Regions from separate parts of the Amycolatopsis sp. VC5-11 genome, predicted to be linked through region 1. Evidence: riboswitches for the same ligand, from Rfam matches in the RefSeq annotation. Region 1 holds a riboswitch; each other region holds the start of a gene.
What was found. A riboswitch is a leader RNA that binds a small molecule or an ion and turns the genes downstream of it on or off. The one in region 1 is predicted to bind S-adenosylmethionine.
Positions count from the first base shown of each region.

Region 1 (5,977 bases):
TCGACGTCAAGGTGGTTGGTGGGCTCGTCGAGCACCACGAGATCCAGTTCGCCGGTCAGCGCGGCGGCCAGCGCGACGCGACGGCGTTCGCCGCCGGACAGGTTCGCGGTCGGGGTCTCGAGGCCGATCGCGGTGATGCCCAGACCGTCCACAATAGACCGGACGCGCGCGTCGGCGGCCCATTCGTGCTCAGCCCCGTAGCGCTGCAGCACCACGTCGCCGACCGTGCTGCCCGCGGGCAGTTCGGTGCGCTGGGTGACCACCGCCATCCGCAGGTCGCGCACCTGGCTCACCCGGCCGGAATCCGGCTCGCTCAGTCCGGAAAGGACTTCGAGCAGCGTCGTCTTGCCGCCGCCGTTGAGCCCGACGACGCCGATGCGCTGCCCCTCGGCGACGCCGAGGGAAACGTTGTCCAGCAACGGCTTCACGCCGTAGGACTTGCTCACCGATTCCAGGTTGACCAGGTTGGCCATCCGGATCCTTTCCACTGTGGACTGTTGATTCGAGCTTTCAGGCGTGCACGCGCGGCGGCGCGTTGCGCGGGGCGTCGTCGCCGCCGACCACCCGGGCCCCCGGCACCGGGCCGTGCGCGACCCGCACCGTCCGGCACACTCCCGCGCCGGACAGCTCAGCGGCCACCTCGACCGCGGTTTCCGCGTCGGAGCACAGGAACGCGCACGTCGGCCCGGAGCCGGACACGCATCCGGCGAGCGCGCCCGCGTTCACCCCGGCGCGCAGCGTGCGGCGCAGGCCGGGCCGCAGCGACACCGCGGCCGCCTGCAAGTCGTTGCCGAGCAACAGGGCTAGTTGGCGAGGATCACCCGACGCGAGCGCCTCCACGACCGGCGTGTGCGACCCGATCCGCGGCGGTTTGCCGTCGGCGCGCAGCCGGTCGAGTTCGCCGAACACCTTGGGCGTGGACAGGCCTTCCTCGTCGAAGGCGAGCACCCAGTGGAACGTGTGGCGAGCGAGCACCGGAACGAGCTGCTCGCCGCGGCCGGTGCCGAGCGCAGTGCCGCCGTACAGCGCGAAGGGCACGTCACTGCCCAGCCGGCCGGCGATGGTGGCCAGCTCGTCGCGGGTGATGTCGAGCTTCCAGAGCGACGAGAGCCCGACCAGCGCCGCCGCCGCGTCCGCGCTCCCGCCCGCCATGCCGCCGGCGACCGGAATGCCCTTGCGCAGCACGATTCGCACCTTCGGCTCATCCGCGTCCGGCCGTCCGGCGTAGGAGGCCAGCTCGCGCGCCGCGCGCCAGGCGAGGTTGGCGCCGTCGGTGGGCACCGTGCGCTCCCCCTCGCCGTACACCTCGAGCCCTGGCTCGTCGGTGGCGGCGACGGTCACCTCGTCGGTGAGCGAAAGCGCCTGGAAGACGGTGACCAGCTCGTGGAACCCGTCCGCCCGCAGGTCGCCGACGGCCAGGTGCAGGTTGACCTTGGCCGGGACCCGGACGGTGACTGGTGGTGGTACGACGGCGAGCACCCGTCCAGCCTACGTGGCTGGCGCTGACCAGGTGTCGCCAGGAGAAAACGTCGGCACGGAAGTTCCCCCAACCGTCGCTCCGGAGTGGCCATCCGGACTAATTTGGAACTACTTTGGAACTATGCGCGCGCCGGAGGTCAACCTGTCCGAGCTGTCCCTGCACCCGCGCCGGGTCACCGACCGGCTCGAAAGTTCGCCGACCCGTTCGGTCCGGATTCGCCGACGGGAGAAGGACAAACCCGATCTGCTGCTCGTGACCGCCGAGCGCGCCGAACAGGCGGCGGCCGGGTTTTCGGCGACCGTCACGATCCTCGCGGAACTGATGCGCCGCAGCGCCGAGACCGCTGCGCTCGCCGCCGAGGCGCTGCCCGCCGCGTTCCCGTGGGCGCGGTACCTGTCCGCGGAAGAGGTACGGACATTCGTCGGCGAACTGGTCGAAACCCTGGAGCGAGCCGAATCCCTCGGCAACCCGGTGCCGTTCGCCGCCCTCGCGGCGAAGTGGAAACAGACCGCCGAGGCGCACGCGGATCCGGAGCTGGCGGAGATCCTGCGCCGGAACGACCACAATGGACAGAATTCAGGACACTTGTCCTGAAACTTTGACCCGGCGACCTGATTTCTCGGGCGACGCGTCCCGCGAACGCGGCGAGGGCCGCCCCCATCGCATGGGACGGCCCTCGGAAAACCGCTCAGTTAAAAGGAAATCAGGCGGCGACGACGCTCTGCGGACCGCGAGCCGGCTGGCTCACGTGCGCACCCCGGTCGGAGATCCAGGACAGCGCGGCGTCGGCCCGCTCGCCGCGGACGCCGAGGCGGAACCGGGCGATCGGGGTGTCCCCGATGCGGGTGAGGCCGCCGCCGATGGTGGCGAGCTCCACGTCGAACCGGCTGGCCGCCTCGGGCAGCAGGGCGCCCACCGAAGCGAAACCGATCAGCACGACGTCGACCGCGCGGTCGTACTTCGCGGACTGGGCACGCGAGGTCTCGACCGACGGCAGCACCGCTTGCGCGGTCCAGCTGTCCGGCGTCGAGATGAGGTCGAGCACCGTGCCGCGCTCGACGATCGCGCCGTTGTCGAGCACCGCGACGTCGTCGCAGACCCGGCGGACGACGTCCGCGTCCGGCGTGGTGACGACGACCGTCACGCCCAGCTCGGCCCGCGCGCGGTCGAGCACGGCGAGCACCGCGCCCGCGTCCTCGGCCGCGATCCCGGCGGTCGGGTCGTCCGCGAGCAGCACGGCCGGTCCGGCGGCGAGCGCCCTGGCGACCGCGACCCGGCGGAGCTGGCCGTCGGTGAGTTCTTCCGGCTTCTGCCCGGCGCGGGCGGTGAGGCCGACGAGGTCGAGCAGCGAGCCGACCCGGCTGCGCCGCTGCGGGCCGTCGACGCCGAGCTGCTCCAGCGGGCTGGCGATGTTGCCCGCGATGGTGCGCTCGGCGATCAGCTCCGGCTTGGTCCCGACGACACCCAGCTGGCGGCGGATCTCCCGCAGCCGCTTGCCGTCGAGCGTCGCGGTGTTGAGGCCGTCGAGCCGCACGACGCCGCGGTCAGGGCGCTCCTGCAGCGCGATGCAACGGGCGAGGGTCGACTTGCCGGAACCGGACGGACCCACGACCCCGAACAGCGAACCGGCTTGCACGTCGACACTCACGTCGCGCAGCGCGGCGACCCGATTTCCGTGGAAGGGAAAGGACTTGGACACGTTTTCGACAGTGATCACGAAAGGGCTCCAGGCAAACGAGGCGCGGCACCGATTCCGGGCGCGCCAGGCGTCATCGAATTACCGTCCACTGTGGACGGCGCAAGAAACTGCGGAAAAAACGATCAGGCGATGGCCATGGAGCGTTGACACGCACATACCGAGCGGCGACCTTCGTCGACTACGCGCCGGCGGGTCAGCAGGAGCGGGCGGGTGACCCTCTTCATCGAAAACAGCCTCCATCGGTCCTGGCGGTAGCACCTGCCCTGCGGAGGGTGGTTGCTGCGACTTCGGCGAGCCAGGTCTCTCAGTCGCTCGGGATGGACGCTTTCGAGTAAAGCCGATCCCATTGGCTGAACGCAAGCGCGTTGGTGCAGATCACACGTCTGGTGGTGCCCGCATACCGGAACACCGCGTCCAAAAACCGGAAGCCCGGAACCTCGGCCGCCGAACAGTGCCTCGACCTGCGAAACGCTCGCCACGAGCACCGGCGGCGAACGGGTTCGTTCCACTGTGGACGATCAAGGATCTTTGTGGAACAAGAGTTTTCTCGTTGTCAAGGGGTGATGGTTCGCGGGGCTCAACGCTCGGCGCACCGGGGTCTCGACCGAGCCGAGATAGGTCAGCGAAGCGAAGCACCTCGGGTCAGCCCTGCGGAACAATCCCGGGCGTGGAGCAGTCGGACTCCCCCGAATGCCGAGCTGCTCGTCACAGATGGAAGGCTGTTTCAGCCGTGCTCGCGTGATCACCAAGCGTAGCCAGGCAGCTGTGGATGACCCACAATCAGCGACGACACAAGATCATCGAAGAACGCAGCGAAACCAGGGAATACCTGCTCCGACGCCGCCGTTGGAAGTCGCAAGGCGAGCACCCTGGGGGAGGTGGGTCACATTCCGGCAGCCGCGATCCGCGCGAAAGCGTGCACGTCCAACTGCTCCCCGCGCGTCTTCGGGTCGATCCCCGCCTCGGCGAGCAACTCGCCAGCCCGCTCGGCGGAACCAGCCCACCCGGCCAGCGCGGCCCGCAATGTCTTGCGCCGCTGGGAGAACGCCGCGTCGACCACCGCGAACAGCCGGGCCCGATCCACTCCGGAAACCGGGTCGGTCCGGGTGAACGAGACCAGAGCGGAATCGACGTTCGGCACCGGCCAGAACACCGCGCGCGGCACGGCGGCCACCTTGCGCGCGGGCCCGTACCAAGCGAGCTTCACGCTCGGCACGCCGTAAGTGCGGCTCCCTGGCCCGGCCGCCATCCGGTCGGCGACCTCGGTCTGGACCATGACGAGCCCGCTGCGCAGCGACGGCAGCTCGGCCAGCAGGTGCAGCACCACCGGCACCGCGACGTTGTACGGCAGGTTCGCGACGATCGACACCGGCTCAGCGGGCAGATCAGCCGCCCGCACCCGGAGCGCGTCGGCGCCGACGACGGTCAGCCGGTCCGCGGCCTCAGGCGCGCGCTCGGCGACTGTGCGGGGCAGGCGGGCGGCCAGCACCGGATCGATCTCCACAGCGACGACCTGAGCGCCCGCGGCCAGCAGGCCGAGCGTCAGCGAGCCGAGACCGGGTCCGACCTCCAGGACGACGTCCCCCGGCTGCACGCCGCCGAGTTCGACGATGCGGCGGACCGTGTTGGGGTCGTGCACGAAGTTCTGCCCGAGTTTCTTCGTGGGCCGGACGTCGAGTTCGTCGGCCAGCCCGCGGATTTCGGCAGGCCCCAGCAGTTCCACCACCGGACGAGCCTACCCAGCGGCGGCGCGGCGGACGAAAACAGGCGGCCGGGAGCGCGAGGCTCCCGGCCGCCTGCCGGAAAATCGGAGCGTAACTCAGGCTTTGTAGCCGCAGCCCCAGGCGCTGTAGCCGCCGCGGGCGTCGCGCACCTTCTCGGCGATCGCGATCTGCTGCTCGCGGGTCGCCTTGTCGGCGGTGGGGGCGTACTGCTGGCCGCCGTAGGCGTTCCAGGTCTGCCGGTCGAACTGCAGGCCGCCGTAGTAGCCGTTGCCGGTGTTGATCGACCAGTTGCCGCCCGACTCGCACTGCGCGATGCGGTCCCACGCGCCGGTGTCGCCGATGGCCGGGGCCGGCGGCTTCTTGGTGCCGACCTTGATGATCTTGGCCTTGGCCTCGACGAGGACCTTCTCCGAGACGTGCTCGCGCGCGATCTCTTCGCCGTTTTTCTTCGTGACCTTGTAGGTCACCAGCTTCTTGCCCGGCGTGCCCGGGTCCTCGACGCTCTGCTGGCCCTGCAGCTGCGTCGGGTCGTCGACCTTCTGCACCTCGGGGTCGATGGTCTCTTCCTGGTTGACCATCGACACGCCCATGCGGCTGACGTGGACCTCGGCGCCGTTCTTCAGGCTGACGTCGAGACCGCCCTCGATCGCGTCGTCCGGGCCGAGGTTCAGCTTGAGGTCGGAGGCGAGCTCCTTGGTGGTCACCGCGGTGGTGTCCACCTTGCGCGGCGCGTTGGTGCCGTCGAAAAGCGTGATGTGCTTGAGGGTCTTGACCTGGACGGTCGAGCCCTCCAGCGGCAGTTCGCCGGACGACGGCATCGACGTCCACGCGCCCTGGGAAAGCATGCTGCCCATGCCGAGCTGGTTCATGGCCTCGCCGAGCGTGGTCGCGCGGACCCAAGAGGGCCGGGACACGCCGTCCACGACGAGGTTCAGCTGACGGCCGCGCTCGAGCTTGATGACGCCGCCGTCGCCGACCGCCGCCTGCGGCGAGGGCGAAAGCGCGTCGTGCTCGCCGACCGAGAGGCCCGCGTCCTTGAGCACGTCGCCGACGGTGCCGCCGAAGCTGTGCACG
Region 1 is NZ_JBAGKF010000034.1:1,922-7,898, reverse strand. It holds gene WA670_RS43725 (ABC-F family ATP-binding cassette domain-containing protein) at 1-473, opposite strand, end outside; gene WA670_RS43720 (4-(cytidine 5'-diphospho)-2-C-methyl-D-erythritol kinase) at 511-1,479, opposite strand; gene WA670_RS43715 (hypothetical protein) at 1,601-2,074, shown strand; gene WA670_RS43710 (ATP-binding cassette domain-containing protein) at 2,184-3,197, opposite strand; SAM riboswitch class I at 3,413-3,503, opposite strand; gene rsmA (16S rRNA (adenine(1518)-N(6)/adenine(1519)-N(6))-dimethyltransferase RsmA) at 4,063-4,905, opposite strand; gene WA670_RS43700 (resuscitation-promoting factor) at 4,999-5,977, opposite strand, start outside.

Region 2 (5,977 bases), on a different contig from region 1:
CTGCTGGTCGGGCTCATTGCCGCAGTGCCAACCGCTCTGCGGATCCACGATGCATCATCCGACCCGTTGGGAGCCGCTGCCACACATGGCGTCACCGCGACGCTGCGGGTCGAGATCAGCGAGCGCCCGCGGCCGATCCACCAAGCCGGATACGCCGACCAACAGGCAGGAACCCGGTCAGTGGCGATCCCCGCCCGAGTCTCAACGGCCACAGTGGACGGTCAGCCAGTCGATTCGACGGGCCGGGTTCTGTTGCTGGCACCGGTCGCGGAATGGAGTCGTCTGTTGCCCGGCCAGGAGGTGACGACGTCCGGTCGTCTCCTGCCCGCACGCGGCGGCGAACTAACCGCAGCAGTCCTCTCCGTGCGGGCCGCACCGGCCGACATCGGCCCGGCACCGTGGTGGCAGCAAGCCGCCGCAGCTCTGCGGAACAGCTTGCATTCGCTGTGCGCGATCCTGCCGGAGGAACCGGCGGGCCTCCTGCCCGGACTGGTGCTAGGCGACACGAGCGCATTGCCGCAACGGGTCGAAGGGGAGTTCAAAGCCTCCGGACTCACCCACCTGATGGCAGTGAGCGGTGGCAACCTTGTCATCATCGGCGGAGCTGTCCTGCTGCTGTGCCGATTGGTCCGAGCAGGTCCGAGATTTTCCGCAACAGCGGCTGGAGCCTGCCTAGTGGGATTCCTCGTCCTGGTGGGTCCTGAACCGAGTGTGGTGCGGGCTGGCGTCATGGGCGGCATCGGCCTGCTCGCGCTGGCTCTGGGGCGGCGTGGTTCAGCGTTGCCCGCATTGGCCTTCGCCGTGTGCGTACTGGTGGCGTGGGATCCGACGATGGCGGGCAATTTCGGTTTCGCCCTCTCGGTTCTCGCCACGGCAGGGCTGGTGCTGTTCGCGCCGCGCTGGGCAGATTCGTTGGTACGGCGGGGAGTCCCGCCCGGTTACGCCGAAGGGCTAGCCGTGCCGCTAGCCGCGTTCGTGGTCACCGCTCCCGTCATCGCCGGAATGGCGGGCACGGTCAGCCTGGTTTCGGTCGTGACCAATGTTCTTGCGGCACCAGTGGTCGCGCCGGTCACCGTGCTGGGAGTGCTGGCAACGGTCGTCGGCCCGTGGTGGCCAGGTGCGGGGCATCTGCTGATCCATCTAGCGGATCCGGAAGCCCGATGGCTGATCACCGTCGCCCGGCATGGCGCGAGAGCGCCGGGCGCGGCGCTCTCGTGGCCCGGAGGCTGGTGGGGAGGATTGTGCGCGGCGGTCCTGCTGGTCGCAATCGTGGTGGCGGCGCGGTTTCGCCGGCTGCGGCTGCTAGTGGCGATCGGACTGGTCGTCGTGCTGCTGACAGTCGTGCCGGCCAAAGTCTTGGTGCCTGGCTGGCCGCCGGACGGCTGGGCGATGGTGGAATGCGATGTCGGACAAGGAGATGCGGTCGTCCTGGCCACGGCCGAGCCTGGTCGCGCCGTGGTCGTCGACACCGGGCCGGAGCCAGGGCCGGTCGATGAATGCCTGCGGAGGCTGGGCGTCGAACGGGTGCCGTTGCTTGTGCTGAGTCACCTGCACGCGGACCACATCGGCGGTCTCGCCTCGGTATTCGACGGACGGGCGGTCGGGGCGATCGCGGTAGGGCCAGGGCGTGCGCCCGCGTGGGCGTGGCAGTCGGTCTCCGGCGAAGCGCGGCGTCGCGGCGTGCCACTGGTGCAGTTGAGCGACGGGCAGCGGCTGGAGTGGCCGGGGCTGTCGCTTGAGGTGATCGGTCCGCGCTACGCCACTACCCGTGCACCGGCGTTGCAGGACGGCACGATGATCAACAACAGTTCGGTCGTCCTGCGCGCCGACACCGCGGCTGGCCGGGTTCTGCTGACCGGAGACGTCGAGCTGGCGGCGCAGGCGGATCTGCTTGCCGAGGGCGTCGACCTGCGGGCAGACGTCCTGAAGGTGCCGCATCACGGGTCGAGGTATTCGCTGCCGCAGTTTCTCGCGGCGGTGCGGCCGCGCACGGCGCTGATCAGTGTCGGCGCGGGCAACGGATACGGACATCCGAGCAAGTCCACAGTGGACGTTCTCGGAACGATGGGAGTGCTGGTCACCCGGACCGATATCGACGGGGACACCGCCGTTCTGCCCGGAGGAAGCGGACCGGCGGTGGTGCGCCGGGGCGAGCCGCGGGGTCCGCCGCGGTAGTGCGGCGGACCCCGGGCCGGTGCGTCAGTAGCCGAGTGCCTTGGCGACGGCCGCGGCGGACGGCGGCACGGTGGCCTTCGGGCCGATGTGGTTCTCGACCGCGTCGAGGGTCTTGAGGCCGTCGCCGGTGATGAGGAGGACGGTTTCCGCGTCCGGGTCGAGCTTGCCGGTTTCGACGAGCTTCTTCGCGGTCGCCACGGTGACGCCGCCCGCGGTCTCGGTGAAGATGCCTTCGGTGCGCGCGAGCAGCCGAATGCCTTCGACGACCTCTTCGTCGGTGACGTCCTCGATCGCGCCGCCGGTGCGGTTGACCACGTCGAGCACGTACGGGCCGTCGGCCGGGTTGCCGATCGCGAGCGAACGGGCGATGGTGTCCGGCTTCACCGGCTGGACCACGTCGTGGCCGTTGCGGTACGCGGTGGAGACCGGCGAGCAGCCCGTGGCCTGCGCGCCGAACACCTTGTACGGGCTGGCGTCCACGAGACCGAGCTGGCCCAGCTCGCGGAAACCCTTGTCCACCTTGGTGAGCTGGGAACCGGAGGCGATCGGCACGACGATCTGCTCGGGGATGCGCCAGCCGAGCTGCTCGGCGACCTCGTAGGCGAGCGTCTTCGAGCCCTCGGAGTAGTACGGGCGGACGTTGACGTTCACGAACGCCCACTTCGGGTGCTCGCCGGCCAGTTCGGTGGCGAGCCGGTTCACGTCGTCGTAGTTGCCGTCGACGGCGATCAGGTCGCCGTCGTAGACCGCGGTGGTGAGGATCTTCGCGCGTTCGAGGTTCTTCGGGATCAGCACGACCGACCGCCAGCCGGCGCGGGCCGCCGCGGCGGCGGTCGCGTTGGCCAGATTGCCGGTCGAGGGACACGCCAGGACCTCGAAACCGAACTCGCGGGCGGCCGCGAGCGCGACGGCGACCACGCGGTCCTTGAACGAGTGCGTCGGGTTGCCGGTGTCGTCCTTGACCCACACGCGCTTGAGGCCGAGCTCCTTCGCGAGCCGGTCGGCGCGCACGAGCCGGGTGCAGCCGGGTTCGGTGTTCGGGGTCTCCTCGACGGTCGAGGGGACGGGAAGGAGCTTCTTGTAGCGCCAGATGTTGCGCGGGCCCGACTCGATGTCCTCGCGGCGGACGCGGCCGAAGTCGTAGGCGACCTCGAGCGGCGAGAAGTCGTCGACGGAGACGAATTCCGGAGCGAGCGGCTGCCGGTGCCCTTCTTCCTTCGACACCAGTTCGACGGCCGGACCGAGGTCGATCGTCTTATTGGCGGAGGTGGCGCTGAGGGCTGCAGTCATCGCGAGGTTCCTTTCCTCATCTGCCCCGCCGAAGCGGGCCGGAATTGGCACCGTGGTCGTCAGCTACCCCGCGATCGCGGGATGACAGGCTGTACGCCGGTTGCCGGGGCTTCGTCGGGCCGTTCCCTCTGCCCCTCTGGATGAGCGGTATTCGGTTGTCGGAGCGCCGGTGGGCGCGTCCTCGGCTACACCGTACGACATCCCGATCAGCTCGTGCCACGGAGGCGGCCCACATCACCGGAGCGGGCGGCCCGGCGGCCGGGTGAGAAGATGGCCGGGTGACCACCGCACCCGCGCCGCTGCACCTCGTCACGGGCGAGGAAGAACTGCTCATCGAACGGGCTGTGCGAGCGTCCCTCGACGCGGCCAAAGCCGCGGACCCGACGGCCGACCTCACGCGCATGCGGGTGTCCGATCTCACACCGCCTGTGCTGGCCGAGCTGGTGAGCCCGTCGCTGTTCGCCGAGGGGCGCGTGATCGTGCTCGAGTCGGCGCAGGACATCTCGCAGGAGCTTTCCGACGCGGTCCTCGCGTACGTGAAAGCGCCTGCCGACGGCATCGTCCTCGTGGTCGTGCACAGCGGCGGCGGGCGGAGCAAAGCCGCCAAGGCGCTGCCGGGCGCGTTGAAAAAAGCGGGCGCGGAAATCACCGAATGCCCGAAGCTCACCAAACCGGCCGAGCGCGAGGCGTTCGTCCGCAACGAGGTGCGCCGCGCGGGCGGCAAGATCGACGCCGCGGGCCTGATGGCACTGCTCGACTCGGTCGGCTCGGACCTGCGCGAACTGTCCTCGGCGGCGACGCAGCTGGTCGCCGACACCGGGGGAGTCGTCGACGAGCGGGCGGTCCGCCGTTACCACACCGGACGCGCCGACGTGACCGGCTTCGCGGTGGCGGAGAAGGCCGTCGCGGGCGACCGGGCCGCCGCGATGGAGTCGCTGCAGTGGGCGATGCAGCTGGGCGTCCCGCACGTCCTGATCGCCGACGCGCTGGCCGACGCGGTTCGCACGATCGCTCGCGTGTCCGCGGCCGGGCGCGGCAACCCGAACCAGATGGCGGGCGAACTCGGCATGCCGCCGTGGAAGATCCGCAAGGCGCAAGGGCAGTCCCGCGGCTGGGGCCAGGACGGCCTGGCGACCGCGATGCGCGTCGTGGCGCGGCTGAACGCCGAGGTCAAGGGCGCGGCGGCCGACGCGAACTACGCGCTGCAGCGCGCGGTCCTCGACGTGGTCGCGGCCAAGGGCGACCGCTGACGTCCCAGTTCCGGGAACGCCTTGAGGACAGCCAGGCCGGTCCCCAGGACACGGAAAAGGCCCGGCAGCCGAAGCCGCCGGGCCTTCCGGAAAGACTGCGCTCAGAGCTGGTTCGCGCGCTTCGCGAGAGCCGACTTCTTGTTCGCGGCCTGGTTGGCGTGGATGACGCCCTTGGTGACGGCCTTGTCGAGCTTGCGAGCGGCGTCGCGCTGCAGTTCGAGGGCCTTGTCCTTGTCACCGGCTTCGGCGGCCTCGCGGAACTTGCGGATCGCGGTCTTCACCGAGGACCGGATCGCCAGGTTGCGCTGCCGCGCCTTCTCGTTCGTCGTGATGCGCTTGACCTGCGACTTGATGTTGGCCATGGAGGCGTTCCTCTTTCACTCGGTGAAGGTCGTTGCCGCGTTCGTGTGGCTCCGGATCAGTCCCGAGGGACTGCCGGGTTTCCTCCCTGACGGAATGCCGCACGGCAACAGTCGAAAATCTTAACAGCCCTGTTCGCGGCGTTGTCGACGGCCCCGGAGCAGGTAAACGTTCGGCATCGCGGCCCCGTCTCGGTTACGGTGGGGTCCGGTAGTGCCTAGGGTTCCGTCGCCTGCCCGTGGTCCCGCAGAGCGGGTCGCGAAGACAACGAGGGCGGGCGGGCCTGGTCCGAGCGGCACCTTCGGCGGGAGACAGAGCCCCGCCGTTCATCTGACGGGACAAAAGCCTGGAGGACCCGGTCTTCAGCGTGCGCTGAATACCTGAAGGGGTCCGGATGAACACCACAGCCCTCGCCATGGTCCTCGTCGCCGCGGTCGTGCACGCCGTGTGGAACCTTGCCGCCAAACGGGTTTCCGGCGGCCCGCGGTTCGTCTGGCTGTACTACACGGTCTCCGCGGCGGCGATGCTCCCGGTGATCGCGGTCGCGCTGGCCGTCGAACCGGAACGTCCACAGTGGACCTGGCTGCTCGCCGCCGCGGGCACCGCGGTCCTGCACGTGGCGTACGGGATCGTGCTGCAGCGCGGATACGAGGTCGGCGACCTGTCCATCGTCTACCCGCTGGCTCGCGGGACCGGGCCGCTGGTGTCGGTGCTCGTGGCCGTCACGGTCCTGGGCGAACGGCCGGGCGTGCTCGGGCTGATCGGGGCGTTCCTCGTCGTCGCGGGCGTCCTGGTGATCAGCCTCGGCGGCGGCACCGGCAACGCCCGGGCCCGCCGCGCGGGGGTGTTCTACGGCGTCGCGACCGGCGTCGTCATCGCCGCTTACACGCTCTGGGACGCGC
Region 2 is NZ_JBAGKF010000006.1:271,452-277,428, forward strand. It holds gene WA670_RS20795 (ComEC/Rec2 family competence protein) at 1-2,175, shown strand, start outside; gene thrC (threonine synthase) at 2,200-3,465, opposite strand; SAM riboswitch class I at 3,479-3,612, opposite strand; gene holA (DNA polymerase III subunit delta) at 3,744-4,715, shown strand; gene rpsT (30S ribosomal protein S20) at 4,817-5,077, opposite strand; gene WA670_RS20815 (DMT family transporter) at 5,470-5,977, shown strand, end outside.
Region 2: linked by a shared signal. The riboswitch ahead of thrC (threonine synthase) and the one ahead of WA670_RS43710 (ATP-binding cassette domain-containing protein) in region 1 are both predicted to bind S-adenosylmethionine.

Region 3 (5,977 bases), on a different contig from region 1:
GAGTCCGCCGACGACCGTCGGGCCGGTCCAGCCGGGGCTGGGGTGCACGGCGACGCCGACCGGTTTCGAAATCACCACGATGTCGTCGTCATCGTGCAGGATCTTCATGCCTTCGACCGGCTCCGCGACGATTTCCGCCGCACGTTCCGGTTCCGGCAGCGTCACCTCGAGCAGCCCGCCCGCGGACAGCCGGTCCGATTTGCCCGCCGGACGGCCGTCGAGGAGGACGTCGCCAGCCGCGGCGAGGTCCGCGACCGCGGTGCGGGACAGGCCGAGCAGTTTGGCGAGCCCGGCGTCGACGCGCATCCCGTCGAGCCCGTCGGGGACGGGCAGCATGCGCGCGCTCACTCGGAGTCCTTCTTCTTGCCGCGGGTGGAGGTGCCGTCGTAGTCCTTGCCGAGCAGGGACAGCAGCACGATCAGCGCGCCGCCGACGCAGATCGCGGAGTCGGCGATGTTGAAGATCGCGAAACCCTGGCCGTTGGGCGCGAACGCGGAGATGAAGTCGACGACGTGGCCGCGCAGCGGTCCGGGCTCGCGGAAGAACCGGTCGGTCAGGTTGCCGAGCGCGCCGGCGAGCACGAGCCCGAGGCCGATCGCCCAGCCGACCGAGCGCAGCCTGCGCGAGATCCACACGATCGCGATCACGACGCCGATCGCGACCAGCGCGAGCACCCACGTCATGCCGGTCGCCATCGAGAACGCGGCGCCCGGGTTGCGGATGACCTGCAGGTAGATCAGCCCGCCGAGGATCGGCTTGGGCTCCTTGCCCTCGAGGTTCGCGACCACGAGGTTCTTCGTGATCAGGTCGATCGCCCACAGCAGCGCCGCGACCGCGAACACCACCCAGACCCGCCGCTTGGGCAGCGGCGCGCCGTCCCCGGCGGCCTCCTGCTCAGGCGGTTCCGCAGACGGCTCGACCTCGGACTCGGACGGCGAAGGATCGGTGCTCACACCCCCATTGTCCACAACCGCGCCCGAGCAGGTCACAGCGGCCGAATTCAGTCGCCCCGGAGGCCCCTCGCCCGCCATCATCGCTGCCATGCCCGCCGAGATCCCCGCCCCCGCCGCGGCCGCGGCCTGGATCGCCCTCGACCTCTCCCCCACGAGCGACCTCCCGCTCTGGGCCGCCCACTGGCTGGCCGACGGCGAGGACGGCGAGCACCTGCGCCACCTGGCCGGGCTGTCCCGCAGCGAACCACGGGAAATCCACGACGTGCAGGAGGCGGCCTTAGCCGACTGCCGCACGCCCATTCCCGCTGTGGCCGACGCAGCCGAAGCCGCGTTCACTCATCTGGCCCGGCTGTTCCTCAGCGGCGACCTCACCGAGCGCGGCCTGTTGAACGACCTGCACGCGGACTGTGTTTGATGGCGTCGGCTCCGCCGCCGCGGCGGGATCGCCCTTAAGCCGACGTTTGGGCTGAGCGACGCGAGGGGCCTTCGGCCTGTCACGCCGCTCAGCCCAAACGTCGGCGCGATCCCGCGTTGTGGTCACGTTTCCTGTCGCGCCAGTCCCAGCACCAGCCCTGTCAGGCGCAGAACGGCGGCAGCTCCCGCGGGTCCCCGACCGGTGCCCACCGCCCGTCCACCTTCGCGTACTCCCACCGGGCTCCCCGGGCCACGATCTGCCGCAGCGCCAGCACCAAGCGGTCGACGTGTTCCTCGGTGCTCCCCAGCCCGAGGCTCACCCGGACCGCCTGCTGGCCCTGGCTTCCGGCTTCCCGGATCAGCCGCCGGGCGGCCACGTGCGCGCAGAACGCCCCGTCCCGCACGCCGATTCCGTACTCGGCCGACAGCACCGCGGCCAGCCATCCGGGCTCGAACCCGTCGACCACGAAGCTCACCGTGCCGACCCGGTCCACCGGCGCGTCGAAGAACCGCAGCTCGGCGAACCCCGGCAAGCTCTCAAGCCCCTTGCGCAACCGCTCCAGCAACGCGGCTTCGTGCGAACCCACGGCATCCCACTGAGCTGCCAGCTGCTCGCAAGCCACCCCGAGCGCATACACGCCAACGGTATTCGGCGATCCGGCCTCGTGCCGTTCTTCGCCGCTGTTCCACACCACGGCTTCCTCGGTCACCAGCTTCGTAGCGCCACCACCGGCCAGGTACGGCTCGGCCGCCCGCAACCAGTCGCTGCGCCCGATCAGCGCACCAGCCCCGAAGGGCGCGTACAGCTTGTGCCCGGACAGCGCGACATAGTCAACATCCAGCTCCCGCAACGAAATCTGCCGGTGCGGAGCGAGCTGTGCGGCGTCGAGGGCCACCCGGGCGCCGTGTTTCCGGGCCACCGCAGCGATCTCGGCCACCGGCAGCAGCTCACCGGTCACATTGGACGCACCGGCGACGACGACCAACCGCGGCCCCTGCGGGCATTCCGCGAGCGCTTCGTCCACAACGGACACTGCGGCGAGCCGGGTCCGCGGCAGCTGCACGCGCCGGACGTTCGGGCCGCGCCACGGCAGCAGGGCCGCGTGGTGCTCGCTGTCGAACACCACCACGGAAGTCTTGCGCGGCAACGCTTTCGCCAGCAGGTTGAACGCGTCAGTGGTGTTGCGGGTGAAAATCACCGAGTCGCCGTTGCGCGCGTCCACGAACCGGCGCAGCACGTCGCGCGTCCGCTCGTACAGCCGCGTCGAGACCTGCGAAGCGAAACCCGCGCCGCGATGCACGCTGGCGTACCAGGGAAGGAACTCGTCGACCGCCGAACGCACCGCGTCCAGACACGGCGCGCTCGCCGCGTGGTCGAGGTTGGCGTAACCGATGTCGCCGCCGGTGACCAGCGGGACCCGCAGCGTCGCACCGGCGACAGCGGGAACGGCAGCGGCAACAGTTTCCGTGGACCGGTCGAGTGCGAGAGTCATGACGACGCCTCCTCGGCGTTCCGGGGGACCCCCGGCGAGGGGCCCGCGCTTGCCCGCCGCACTGCGCGACCGGCCTGGTCCTCACCCGGGGCACCCCACCGCGGTAGGAGGGTTGCCGGCCAGCAAGCCGGGGCTTCGCGCTGGCACTCATGACCTGAAACCGAAGATAGCGGACGACCCCCGGGAGAAACCAGACCCGTCTCGTGATCTGAGACGGCAGTCACAGGGCGTGTCCACAAAGGACAGAAAAGATCAGGCTCCGGATTCCCCGTGCCAGCGGGCGAGGCGGCCGGCCCGGTCGACAGCCCGGATGCGCCGTTCGGTCGCGTCGCGGTCGGCGGCGGTCGTGACCACCAGAAGCTGGTCCTCGACCTGCAAGCGGCTCGTTTTCTGCGGCGTGAAGCCCGTCCCGCCGCGCACCACGAGACTGACCGTCGCCCCGGCGGGCAGCCGCAGCTCGGACAGGTACACGCCGTGCAGCTTCGACCCCTTCTGGATGCGCACCTGCAGCAGTTCGGCGCCGAGCTCGTCGAGCGGGGCGGCGTCGACCTCGATCTCGTGCGCCTGCGTCGCCTTCGCCAGCCCGAGGATCCGCGCGAGCGGGCTGAGCGTCGCGCCCTGCAGCACCGTGAGCACGATGACGAGCACGAAAACCGCGTCCACGAGCCGTTGCGCGCCGGGCACGCCTTCGGACAGCGGGATCATCGCGAGCACGATCGGCACCGCACCGCGCAACCCCGCCCAGGACAGGAACGCCTGATCCCGCCACGGCAAGCGGAACGGCAGCAGCGACAGGACCACCGACAGCGGCCGGGCGAGCAGCAGCACCACCGCGCCCGCGACGAGGCCGGGGATGAGCGTTTCGAGCAGCCGGGTCGGCGACGCGAACAGGCCGAGCAAGACGAACAGCCCGATCTGCGCGAGCCAGCCGAGCCCTTCGGCGAACGACAGGGTGTCCGACCGGTGCGGGAGCTTGGAATTCCCCAGCACCAGGCCGGCGACGTAGGTGGCGAGCAGGCCGGACGCGTGCGCCAGCTGACCCGAGGAGTACGCGAGCACGCACACCGCGACCGTGGCGAGCGGGTAGAGACCGGTCGCCGGGAGCGCGGCCCGGCGCAGCGCCTGCGCGCCCAGCCAGCCGAACGCGAGGCCGAGCACGAGGCCGGTGAGCAGTTCGTAGACCACCAGCAGCGGCAGCGACCAGTCGACCGCCTCGCCGGACGCGAGCACGACGACCGCGATGTAGGCGGGCGCGTCGTTGATGCCGGATTCCAGTTCCAGCGCGCCGACGAGCCGTTTCCCGACCCCGGCCGTGCGCAGCACGGAGAACACCGCCGCCGCGTCGGTGGACGCGAGAACCGCGCCCCACAGCAGGGCGAGCCGCCAGTCGAGGCCGAGCAGCCAGTGCAATGCCGCGCCGGTGACCGCGATGCTGATCACCACGGCCACTGTGGACAGCAGGATTCCGGGCCCCAGCGAGGGTTTCACCGCGGACCAGCGCGTGGTGAGCCCGCCCTCGGTGAGGATCAGGACGAGCGCGGCGAGCCCGAGGGACTGGGTGAGCGCCGGATTGTCGAAGCGGATGCCGAACCCGGCTTCGCCGAGCACGACGCCGATCCCGAGATACAGCAGCAGCGACGGGAATCCGAGCCGGATGGACACCCGCACCGCGACGACCGAGACGACGAGAACCAGCGCTCCGACGCCCAGCACCAGGGGAAGCTCGTTCACCCTCCGCCTCCCTCCCGGTCGCCCGCAGGCGTCCAGAATAGTGAGGCAGTGTCCGGTTCCCGAGCGCGCACCACCGGTCCGGGGGACCTCGCCGGTGTGTTACGAAGCCTCGGCGGCACTCACCGTCGCGAGATCGACACCGAGCGCGGCGAACGGACCCCGCGCGCCCGGCAGGACGCGGACCGCGCGCTGCTGGTCCCGCGTCAGCCATCCCGCCTCGACCGCCCGCTCCAGCACCGCCGCCGGGACCGCGCCGGCCAGGTGCTCCCGCCGCTCTGTCCAATCCAGACAGTCGCGCAACAGCGGCCGCCGCGGCCGATCCGGCACCGCGACGCCGAGATCCGCCAGCACGTCGCGTCCGGAGTCGGTGAGCGCGAGCCCGTCCGACACGTCGATCAGGCCCCGCTCGACCATTCCGTCCCGCAAGGCGACGCCGAGGGTCCCGGCGAGATGGTCGTAGCAACTGCGCGCGAACGACAAACGCTGCACCCGCAACGAAGTCCGGAGCCCGGACGGCCGTTTCAGTTCGGCATGCTGCGCCAGATGCTCGATCAGCTCCGCGACCCGCGGGTTCGCGAGCCGCACGTACGCGTGCCGCCCCTGCTTCACCCGGGCGACGAACCCGGCCTCGGCCAGCCGCGTCACGTGCTCGCTGGCCGTAGACACCGCGATCCGCGCCGCGGCGGCCAGTTCGCCGACCGTCCAGGCCCGCCCGTCGAGCAGAGCGAGACACATGGTCGCGCGGCTCGGGTCGGCGAGCACGGCAGCGACCTCGGCCAATGCGACGGTTTCCATGTGCCCACGGTAGAGCGGGGACGCTTCGGCCGCGGCCGAAGCGAGGTTTTCTCGGCAGCCGCGGCGTGCGCCCTGGTTGCCGCGATGCGCGGCATCAGCCGGGCTTCGTGGCTTCTCCGCACCCGCCGACACGCATCGCGGCTCGCGGAACTGGCGCGGTCGCGAGGTCCGTGAAGGGCTCCTTGAGGGAATCAGATTCCCTCAAGGAGCCCTTCACGGACTTTCAACGGGAGAGGAACCCGCCGCACACCCGCGCTGCTGGGTCCCTACAGCGCGTCGAGGAACTTGGCGCCCAGCGAGACGGCCGGTTTGGAGTCGTTGGCTCCCTCCAGGAACACCGCGAACGCCAGGTCGCCGCGGTAGCCGACGAACCAGCCGTGTGCCTCCGCGCCGTCGCCGAACTGCGCGGTGCCGGTCTTGCCGAATACCGGGCCGGAGTGTGCCAGGCCGGTCGCCGTGCCGCCGGTGACGACCTCGCGCATCATCCCGCGCAGCGCCGCCAGGACCGGGCCGGACGGCGGGTGGTAGCCGGTGTTGACCTTGGTGCCGTCCTCCCACAGCCGCGGCACGACCGCGCGCCCGGACGCCGCG
Region 3 is NZ_JBAGKF010000021.1:139,791-145,767, reverse strand. It holds gene WA670_RS39110 (RluA family pseudouridine synthase) at 1-348, opposite strand, end outside; gene lspA (signal peptidase II) at 345-953, opposite strand; gene WA670_RS39100 (hypothetical protein) at 1,042-1,368, shown strand; gene WA670_RS39095 (aminotransferase class V-fold PLP-dependent enzyme) at 1,529-2,860, opposite strand; SAM riboswitch class IV at 2,901-3,015, opposite strand; gene WA670_RS39090 (potassium/proton antiporter) at 3,113-4,591, opposite strand; gene WA670_RS39085 (ArsR/SmtB family transcription factor) at 4,691-5,386, opposite strand; gene WA670_RS39080 (penicillin-binding transpeptidase domain-containing protein) at 5,653-5,977, opposite strand, start outside.
Region 3: linked by a shared signal. The riboswitch ahead of WA670_RS39095 (aminotransferase class V-fold PLP-dependent enzyme) and the one ahead of WA670_RS43710 (ATP-binding cassette domain-containing protein) in region 1 are both predicted to bind S-adenosylmethionine.